Regions from separate parts of the Fictibacillus sp. NPDC058756 genome, predicted to be linked through region 2. Evidence: riboswitches for the same ligand, from Rfam matches in the RefSeq annotation. Region 2 holds a riboswitch; the other holds the start of a gene.
The links. A riboswitch is a leader RNA that binds a small molecule or an ion and turns the genes downstream of it on or off. The one in region 2 is predicted to bind cyclic di-GMP.
Positions count from the first base shown of each region.

Region 1: it holds a riboswitch for cyclic di-GMP, as region 2 does, so the genes downstream of both, ACFW35_RS01500 (DUF5667 domain-containing protein) here and ACFW35_RS02605 (copper amine oxidase N-terminal domain-containing protein) in region 2, are expected to answer to the same signal.

Region 1 covers NZ_JBHYPU010000001.1:295,016-299,231, reverse strand. Annotated here, with positions in the region: gene ACFW35_RS01505 (alpha-amylase family glycosyl hydrolase) at 1-1,039, opposite strand, end outside; cyclic di-GMP riboswitch class I at 1,325-1,410, shown strand; gene ACFW35_RS01500 (DUF5667 domain-containing protein) at 1,494-2,717, shown strand; gene ACFW35_RS01495 (hypothetical protein) at 2,945-3,148, opposite strand; gene ACFW35_RS01490 (DUF4062 domain-containing protein) at 3,387-4,216, shown strand, end outside.
Region 2 covers NZ_JBHYPU010000001.1:531,273-535,488, reverse strand. Annotated here, with positions in the region: gene ACFW35_RS02620 (TasA family protein) at 1-731, opposite strand, end outside; gene ACFW35_RS02615 (signal peptidase I) at 812-1,372, opposite strand; gene ACFW35_RS02610 (hypothetical protein) at 1,350-2,090, opposite strand; cyclic di-GMP riboswitch class I at 2,476-2,568, shown strand; gene ACFW35_RS02605 (copper amine oxidase N-terminal domain-containing protein) at 2,600-3,838, shown strand; gene ACFW35_RS02600 (copper amine oxidase N-terminal domain-containing protein) at 3,891-4,216, shown strand, end outside.

The DNA of each region.
Region 1 (4,216 bases), 240 kb from region 2:
GGAAAAGACCAGCGTTCGAGTCAGCAACCGCACCTTTTCCGCCTTCCGCAGTGTCCTCACCGTATTCTTTTACAGCATCTCCATCACGTGCCGTAAATTTATATCCGTAAACGCCTTTTTCTTCAGGTTTAACAGTGGCTTCCCAAAGCTCGATTTCTTCACCGTTAACCGTTGTCCATCCGGCATTCTCCATATCTTTTACAGTCGTGCTGCCAGAGTTGTAATTTCGCAAGTATAATTTGGCGCCAGTCAGGTCACCTTTTTTCGTTTGAAGGCGCAGTGTTACGTCTTCACCCACTTTGATTGCTCCAAATGGTGCACGGAATGCTTCGTTCCACGTCTCATGGTACAGCTTGTCCCCGTTCACGCTGCCGTCCGGCAATCCCGGATCATAGTTCGTGTACACTTCTTTTGTGTCATGGTTATAAAAGAACGTAATTTCATCTTCTTTTATAACGTTTAATACAAAGTTGTTGGCTGGATATGCAGGGGCACTCCAGTCGTTTCCGAGCACAATTTTAAACTCGTGCTTTCCATTTGGTACTTGTGTTGTATATGTGTAGACATTGTCTAGATCTTCATCTTGTAAAAGTGCCGTTGATTCCCCAGGTGCCCATTCACCGCCAGCTCCGATATCCGGCTGGATGTCTCCGACGATACGAGGAGTCTGTTCTTCCGGAAGTGGTTCAGGAATTGTCACTTTATGCGTCGTGTCGTCATACATAAACGTTACCTCTTTTTCAGAATCGAGAGTAAGTTTGTAGTTGTCACCACCCGCTTTTCCGTCAACGCCATAGTTCTCATCCCAAGAACCGTTGATGGCTATCTTGTATTCGTACGTGCCAGCTGGGAGAGTGCCTGTCAGCTTGTACTTTCCATTCGGCTGCAGCTCCATCTTTGTTGCAGGATCAGCTGGATTCCATTCACCAGATCCGCCAAGTTCGTTTTGCAGGCTGCCAACGAGGGTCACTGTTCTTTCTTCAGCTGCCGTTTTCGCTGGCTGTATAAGCAGTGCAGATGCAAACGTTTGCAAAATCATCGTAAATAATAAAAGCCATGAAACTGCGTAACGCGATTGTTTATTCCTCACTTTTTATCCCCCTTTTAAAATGTTGTGCAAATAAGCGAAAGCGTTTGCACAAAACCATTTAAGTCAGCGCTTTCATTTCAATTATTATCCCATGTTTTCTTTTATTGGAAAATGCGCCATTCGGCTGATAAGGCTGTAAATAAATAGGTAAATATTCTCATTTTTCCTTAAAACCTTTATAACTAAATCACTTCTAACCGATATAATGCATGAATCACGAATAATGGAAACGTAAAAGGATAAAGGCAAACCTATGGAAACATAGCGACGCAAAGCTAAAGGGGCTTCTGCACACCGTGTAATGCCTGCCAGCTGCCGTTTTTTCGGAGCACACTCCGCCAAACGGCATGAGTGTGTCTTTTTATTGTTTTCCAATTCTTTAAATAAGAAAGGGAGAATGAAAGTGAAGAAAATTTTAAGTTCATTTTTAGCGTTAGGACTTGCAACAACTGGGTTTGGACCGTCCGTTTTTGCTAACACAGGCGCTGGAACACCAGTGGATGAACCCGCTGAAGAAACGAAAACAGATGAAACAACCGAGGCGACAACACCAGAGGATGAAAATACAACAGATGGTACGGTGACTGAGGAATCTGCTGAATCCGAAGAGCCTGCAGATGAAGAACCATCTGAAGAAGAAGCACCAGACTTAGTACCTGGAGATTTCTTTTATTTTGTAAAAATCATGATGGAGAAAATCCAGCTGGCTGTAACGACAGATGACTATGAAGAAGCGAAACTTTTGGCTGATTTTGCAGCTGAACGTATTAAAGAAGCAAATGTCCTTTTACAAGACGGTGATGTTGAAGGCGCAACAAAGCTTTTAGAAGAAGCGATCGCTCAGCAAGAGGAAGCTGTTGAAATAGAGGAAGAAGCTTCTGAAGAAGAAACAGCTGAAGATGTAACCGAAGAGGAAGCAGCCGAGGAAACACCTGCTGAAGAAGGCACAGTAGACGGTAAAACTGGTGACGAAGAAGCTGCAGAAGAAGATTCAGCAGCTGAAGAGGAAGAAGACACTACTACCGAGCTTGAGAAAAAGTTTTTCCAAAATATCGTAGCGTTAATGACTGCTCTTGAAAAGATTGATAACCCAAAAGCACAAGAAGCACTTTCGAAAAATATTGTTAAAGCGTTTGGAAAGCTAGAAAAGAAAATAGCAAAGCATGAGAAGAAGCAGAATAAAGAAGATGATGAGTCCACTGAGGAAGAAGATCCTTCATCCGATACACCTGAAGCGGAAGAGCCAGAAGCTGAGGAGCCTGCAGCGGATGAGCCAGCTGGTGACACAACAGAAGTTGATGAAGACACTGCTTCTGTAACAGCAGTACCTGTAAAAGAAAAGCAAACAAAGAAGCAGCCTGTTGTTCCTGCTCCTAAAAAAGAGCAGCCCAAGAAAGAACATCCTAAAAAAGAAGATGTGAAGAAAGAAGCTCCTCCAGCGAAGGAACAGCCGAAGAAGGAAGAGCCAAAGAAAGAGCAGCCTAAAAAAGAGGAAGCTAAAAACGAAGATCGCGGAAAAAATGATGATCATAAAGAAGAAAAAGCCAATGATGATCGTAAAAATGACCGTGGAGACGATGAAAAAGGTAAAGATAAAGAGAATAAAGGCAAGAACAAAGAATCGTAATGAACCCTGCCGAAAAAGTTTGGCAGGGTTTTTACACATAATCGCACGTTATTTTATAAAATCACAGGTTAGCGGCCTGGAATCGCACGTTAAAATGAAAAATCGCACTTTATTTAAAAATACGCGATTTTCGACACGAGGTTTTATTACCAGCAACCTTGCTCCCTCCCCAAAAATAAAACACCAGGTCCTCTCTGGAAGGTAGAGGCCTGGTCCGTTTTTATATCTTATTCAGCTGACTCCTCAGTTGATTCCTCATCTGTTGTAGTTTCTTCAATAGAACCTTCCTCTGTTGATGTTTCTTCATCTTGATTTTCAGTTTGTTCCGTGTTTGTTTCTTCTTCCGTGTTGTCTTCCTGGTTGTTACATGCAGTGATTAACATAATTGCCAAAAGAGATGCTCCGATTTTCGCCATAAACGTTTTGCTCATCTTAAATTGCTCCCTTCGGATTTTCATTATGATTTGCATGAGTATGGGATTTGTTTGTCCCTGCTCAGAATATATCACGAAAAAAACCCGAAAAGACGGAATTTACCAAGTCATAACGGAGACTTTACACTTCCTAAACCATCTTTATATTGGCTTAATATTAATGAAAATTAAAAGTTTCAAAAAACAAAAAAGGTAAAATATGTTATAATTTATCTAATGAAGGGAGGGTATATCGATGGCAAAAAAGGCAAAGATATTTATAAGTTCTGCATACGAAGATGATCTCAAGTCACTTAGAACTAATGTTGGACGTGTTTTAAGAGAAGCAGGACACGAACCTTTACTTTTTGAAGAGAATTTCGCACCTTGGGATGAAGATAAACTTCAAACTTGTGTAGATATGGTTATGCAATCTGATATTTTCATTCTTCTGATAAAAAAACAATCAGGTAGCTTAATCCACGACGAACAAACTACTCCCACATACATTGAATATTTTACCGCATTGAATTCAAAAAAATACATTATTCCTTTTGTAGATAAAGCAGTAAAAAATTTGTATGATGATTTTCTTCATCAAATGATTGATAACGAATATACACAATATAGAGAAGGTCATGGTGGAACAGAACCTGATTACAATATTGCTTTGGTAAGACAAGCTATTGAAAAATTACCCCAACCTTATAAAGAAAAAATTAATTCAATCCATCCTTTTGTCTGGGGTTTTATTTATGAAGTTAGACGATCTACACCATGGTTGTATGACCTTGATATTGCCGAATCAGATATATTTTATGACAACTTAAAAAGTTATTTGAGTTCGAATCTAGCGATAGGAATTCAATATGTACCAATGGTGAAGGACATTATGGCAAATGCTGATGCCGCTAGTGAATTTACTACATATAAAAAATTCACAAATGAATTACTGGCAACAATAGTTGATGGTACAATTACAAACTGGTCTTACTTTCTTCATAAAGTTTCCGAACAACTTACTGAGGGAAATATTCTTATAAGAGAAGGCACAAAGTTAGAAAAGATTATTGGAAAACATAATTC
Region 2 (4,216 bases):
TCTACAGTGTCTGCATTGTTTACATTATCAGTCCTTTGGAAGTTTCCACCTCCGCCAGTTGAATTATTATCAATATTTCCGTTTTGTTGACTGAAAGTCTCACCCTCATACTGTAAACCAGTGAACTTGAAGTTAATAGATGTTTCATCACCCATAAGCGTATTTTGATTTATACCTGTGTCTGTAAAGTCTAATACATAAGTAACTGCTTTAATCGGTTTATCTGTAGTGGAATTAGCATCAGGAGCATCTAAGTTCCCAATAAATTTCCCGATTCCAGTATGTGTAGTTCCATTAAGAGTGGTATTACCAGTTGATTGAGTTGCTAATTCAGCTAGACTTAGTTTACCATCTGGCCCAGGTTGATATTTTGGTAGTAGATCTATTCCACCATATTTAAGCTCTGTCACATATATAGCATCGCTACTTCCTTTAACACTACTTACATCTACGTCCATAAATACATTCATAGGTAGCGTTCCTTGGTTGTTTAAAACCATTGCAGGTTCTTGATTATCGTTATTAGCCTCGAGCTTATCACCTGGTTTCCAATTTGTGAGAGTGAAATGCTCAAGATAAGGTGCTTCTGGTTGAAGGTTAATTGTTCCATTTGTAAACTTACTTGTTGCAGTTACTTCATCACTAAAGTATGCAAATGTTCCCCCGATTGTTGCCATAGCTCCTACTGCAATTGTAGTTGCACTTGTTACAAGCTTTTTCTTTAAATTCATTCTTGTTTCCTCCCTATTTTTTACCTATATGTAGGTATTTATATATTGAACTTCTCTAATCGAGAAGACTTCAATCCACATTATGCTACTGATTCTTGCTTTACTTTTTCATACTTAACAAGTGTTCTCCATACCGAGAAAATCTCAAGTGCCATTATTAGCAAACCAGGAATAATTAATGCTAACCCTATTCCTTTTTTTGACTGTAAAAATGAGGCGATATAGCCTAGATACGGAATTGTTATTTCAGTATATTTCCCTAGAATATTTGATTCCGGTATTGGCAATGTATCTATTACTTCGTTATTGTCACCCTTGGTAATAAATTGCAAATTACCAGTTGACCCTTTTACCTCTTCAATTCTATGAGTGATTATTTTTTCATTTTGAATTGGTGATCTAAAAGTAATTACATCACCCTTTTTAAGTTCTTCAGGATTCTTTACATCTTCTACAAATATTGCTGAACCAGTTTTTATGGACGGTTCCATTGAGCCTGATAAGACAAGCATCATGGTTTTACCAAAAAATTTGGGAGTACCTTTAGATAGCTGTGAAGAAATCGCTAAGGTTGCAGAAAGTATTAATGCAAGTATTATTAATACCGAAGCAACTCGACTAATTATCTTGAGAACTTTCATTTGTTATCTCCTCATTTCCATTGTTTATCTCTTCAACTTTTTCAGGTAAGCTTTCTCCAGTCTGGCTATCGTTAACAGTTGGACTATTATCTTCTTCTGAATCCTTATCTAAACCTGGTTCTTCAAGTTCAGGTTCAGAACTTGTATCATTTTGAGACTGTTGTGGTGTTTCTGGTTGCGGTGATTCTATTTCGTTTAAATTGTTCGTTGTGCATTTTCCATTGTAGTTAACTGATTCAGCTGTAGGAGTGCTTTTCCCTGGGTGTCCTTCTTCCTGAAAGACTTTCATTACGTACTTTCCTGACCCAAACTCAGAAATATCGTAACTAATGGTATACGATTCACCTGTTCCTAGTTTCTTATTTACTTCTCCAATGAACAAAGCTGTATCATTTCTTCCATTGATATCTTTATAAATGCCGTATCTTAAATTTGTTAACATTGGTTCTGAATCTATTCCGTTCATGAAAGCAGCAGATAATAAAGAGCATTCCAGAGTTGTAGAATTATTAACATATTCCAGTGAACTTTTACTCCAATTATCCTTATCTTTCTCTGGAGGGCCCAAAAGAGTAACTTTTGCTTTATATTCATCTGAGAAATAGGCAGTAGTCGGTATACCAATCTGGAAGAAGTTAATTGAGAAAAAAATGATATAATAAGCAGCAAAAACTTGTAGAAGTATAAATTTCACATGGTACCATTTTCTATCCCTCACATTTGATCTTTTCTTTCTAATCTTCTCCCTCCCCTTTCTAGTTCATGTTGTTCTTTTTAAAGAACATTTATGTTGTTATTATAGAACGTTATACCTAGTTTAAAAACCCTCATTTAAGCTCAATTTTGTTCTTTTTAATGTACAAATGTACTATTTACCTTCTTTTTTCTTCAATTTTCATACAATTTTGTAATTTTTAAAGAACTTTTCGTTCACTTTAACGAACATCTTTTTATTAAAATATTCCGCATTAATTTTCAGCAATTATTCTCCTCTAACAAAATCCATCCCATTTTCCAGTCCTCATACAGTGCGTTATAACACAGTCGCTTTCCTAACATAACATTTTACAAAATATTACATAAAATTCACTGTTAAACCGATATAAAAAGAAGGGTACAACTGGAGAAATCCAGTGTCACAAAGCTATAGGGGCTAATGATCGAGTTGATTCGATCGATGTCAGCCAGCTGCCATTACCCTAACAAACATCTCAAGGAGGAAAGGGAATGAAAAAGAAAGAAACTTGGTACAAGAAGCTCACGTTCAGCTTTTTAGCTGCCACTATTGTCTTGGCATCGCCTGCATATGCGGCTGCTGAAGGCATGAAGGATTTTGTTGCCCAGAAGGATAACGGGAAGGGCAAAGGACACAACGAAGATGATAACAGCGATGACGATACAGACGATCCCGAAGAAGATGAAGACGACGATGAGGAAGATGACGACAAAGGGAACAGAAAAGGTGGGAAAGGCAAGGACAAAGAAAATAAAGGTGCTGAAAAACAGCTTGAGCAGATCAACGAACGTTTGGATGACATTGAAGAGCGCATTAGTGAAGCAACTGGTAAGCTTGACAGCATTTTAGGTGGACAAACACCTTCTGAGGAAGAGCCACCAACTGAAGAGCAACCACCTGTTGAAGGCGAAGAACCTCCTGTTGAAGAAGATCCTACTACAGAAGAACCTGTAGAAGAAGAAATTCCTGCAACAGAAGAAGTTGCTGCACAAAACACAGACACTGAAACCGAAACTAATCAAGATACAGCTGAGGAACCAGGTGAAGACGTAACTGATGACGAAAGCAATGAAGATGAAGAATCCGACGAAAATTCTGATGAAGAAGAGCAGTCTGAAGAAGAAGCGGAAGAGGAAGAACTGGATAAAGAAGAAAAATACGAAAGCGCAAATGGCGTTCGTGGAAAACTCATTTCTTCTATTAATCAATTAAATGCTGTTGAGAAACAGCTTTCTGGATTAGAGAGCAAAACGGATAATGCTTATGAAATTGCAGCATTGAACGATAGAGCTGCTTCCCTAAAAACTATGGCTCAAGAACAATTAGATCGCATTGAAACAGCTAAACCTGAAAAAACAGATAAAGAAGAAAGTAAAAAAGAAAAGAAAACAAAAGTTTATGTAGATGATGTTGAAGTAGAGTTCGACCAAGAGCCAGTAGTCATCGCAAACAGAACCGTTGTTCCGCTTCGTGCCATTTTTGAAGCATTAGGTGCAGAAATCACTTGGGACAATAAAACGCAAACTGTTACTGCAACAAAAGATGGGGTTACTATCACTCTTAAAATTGGTGAAAAATCTGCTACAAAAAACGGTGAAACAGTGGCACTTGATCAAGAAGCGATTGCTTTAAACGGACGTACGATGGTTCCTGTTCGTTTTATTGGAGAATCTTTTGATACGGAAGTAGTTTGGGATCAAGAAACTGGCGGGATTTACGTCGTAGAATAGGATGGGCACCCGTCACCTTTTATATGGTAACGGCTAATTTTAGGAGGATAAGATGAAAAAGTTTTGGATTAGTGTATTAAGTTTTGTATTTGTTCTATCTCTGTTTCAAGCACCTGCAACGAAAGCAGCTACGGTAAGTTATGTAGATGCAGAAGTATATGCAGATATTTACGGAAATTCCGAGTATGGGTTAAAAGGATTCATCATTAACCGTGGAAATCGTCTTTTAATCGTTAAGTCGGCAGATATTAAAATTTCCGATGCCAACAATAACATCATGCTTAATAAATCGTATGCATTTGGTGAAATTGAATTATCCCCGGGTGAATATCATTATTTTGACTTGAAAGCTCCAGAGCTTCAAGATCGCCAATTCGA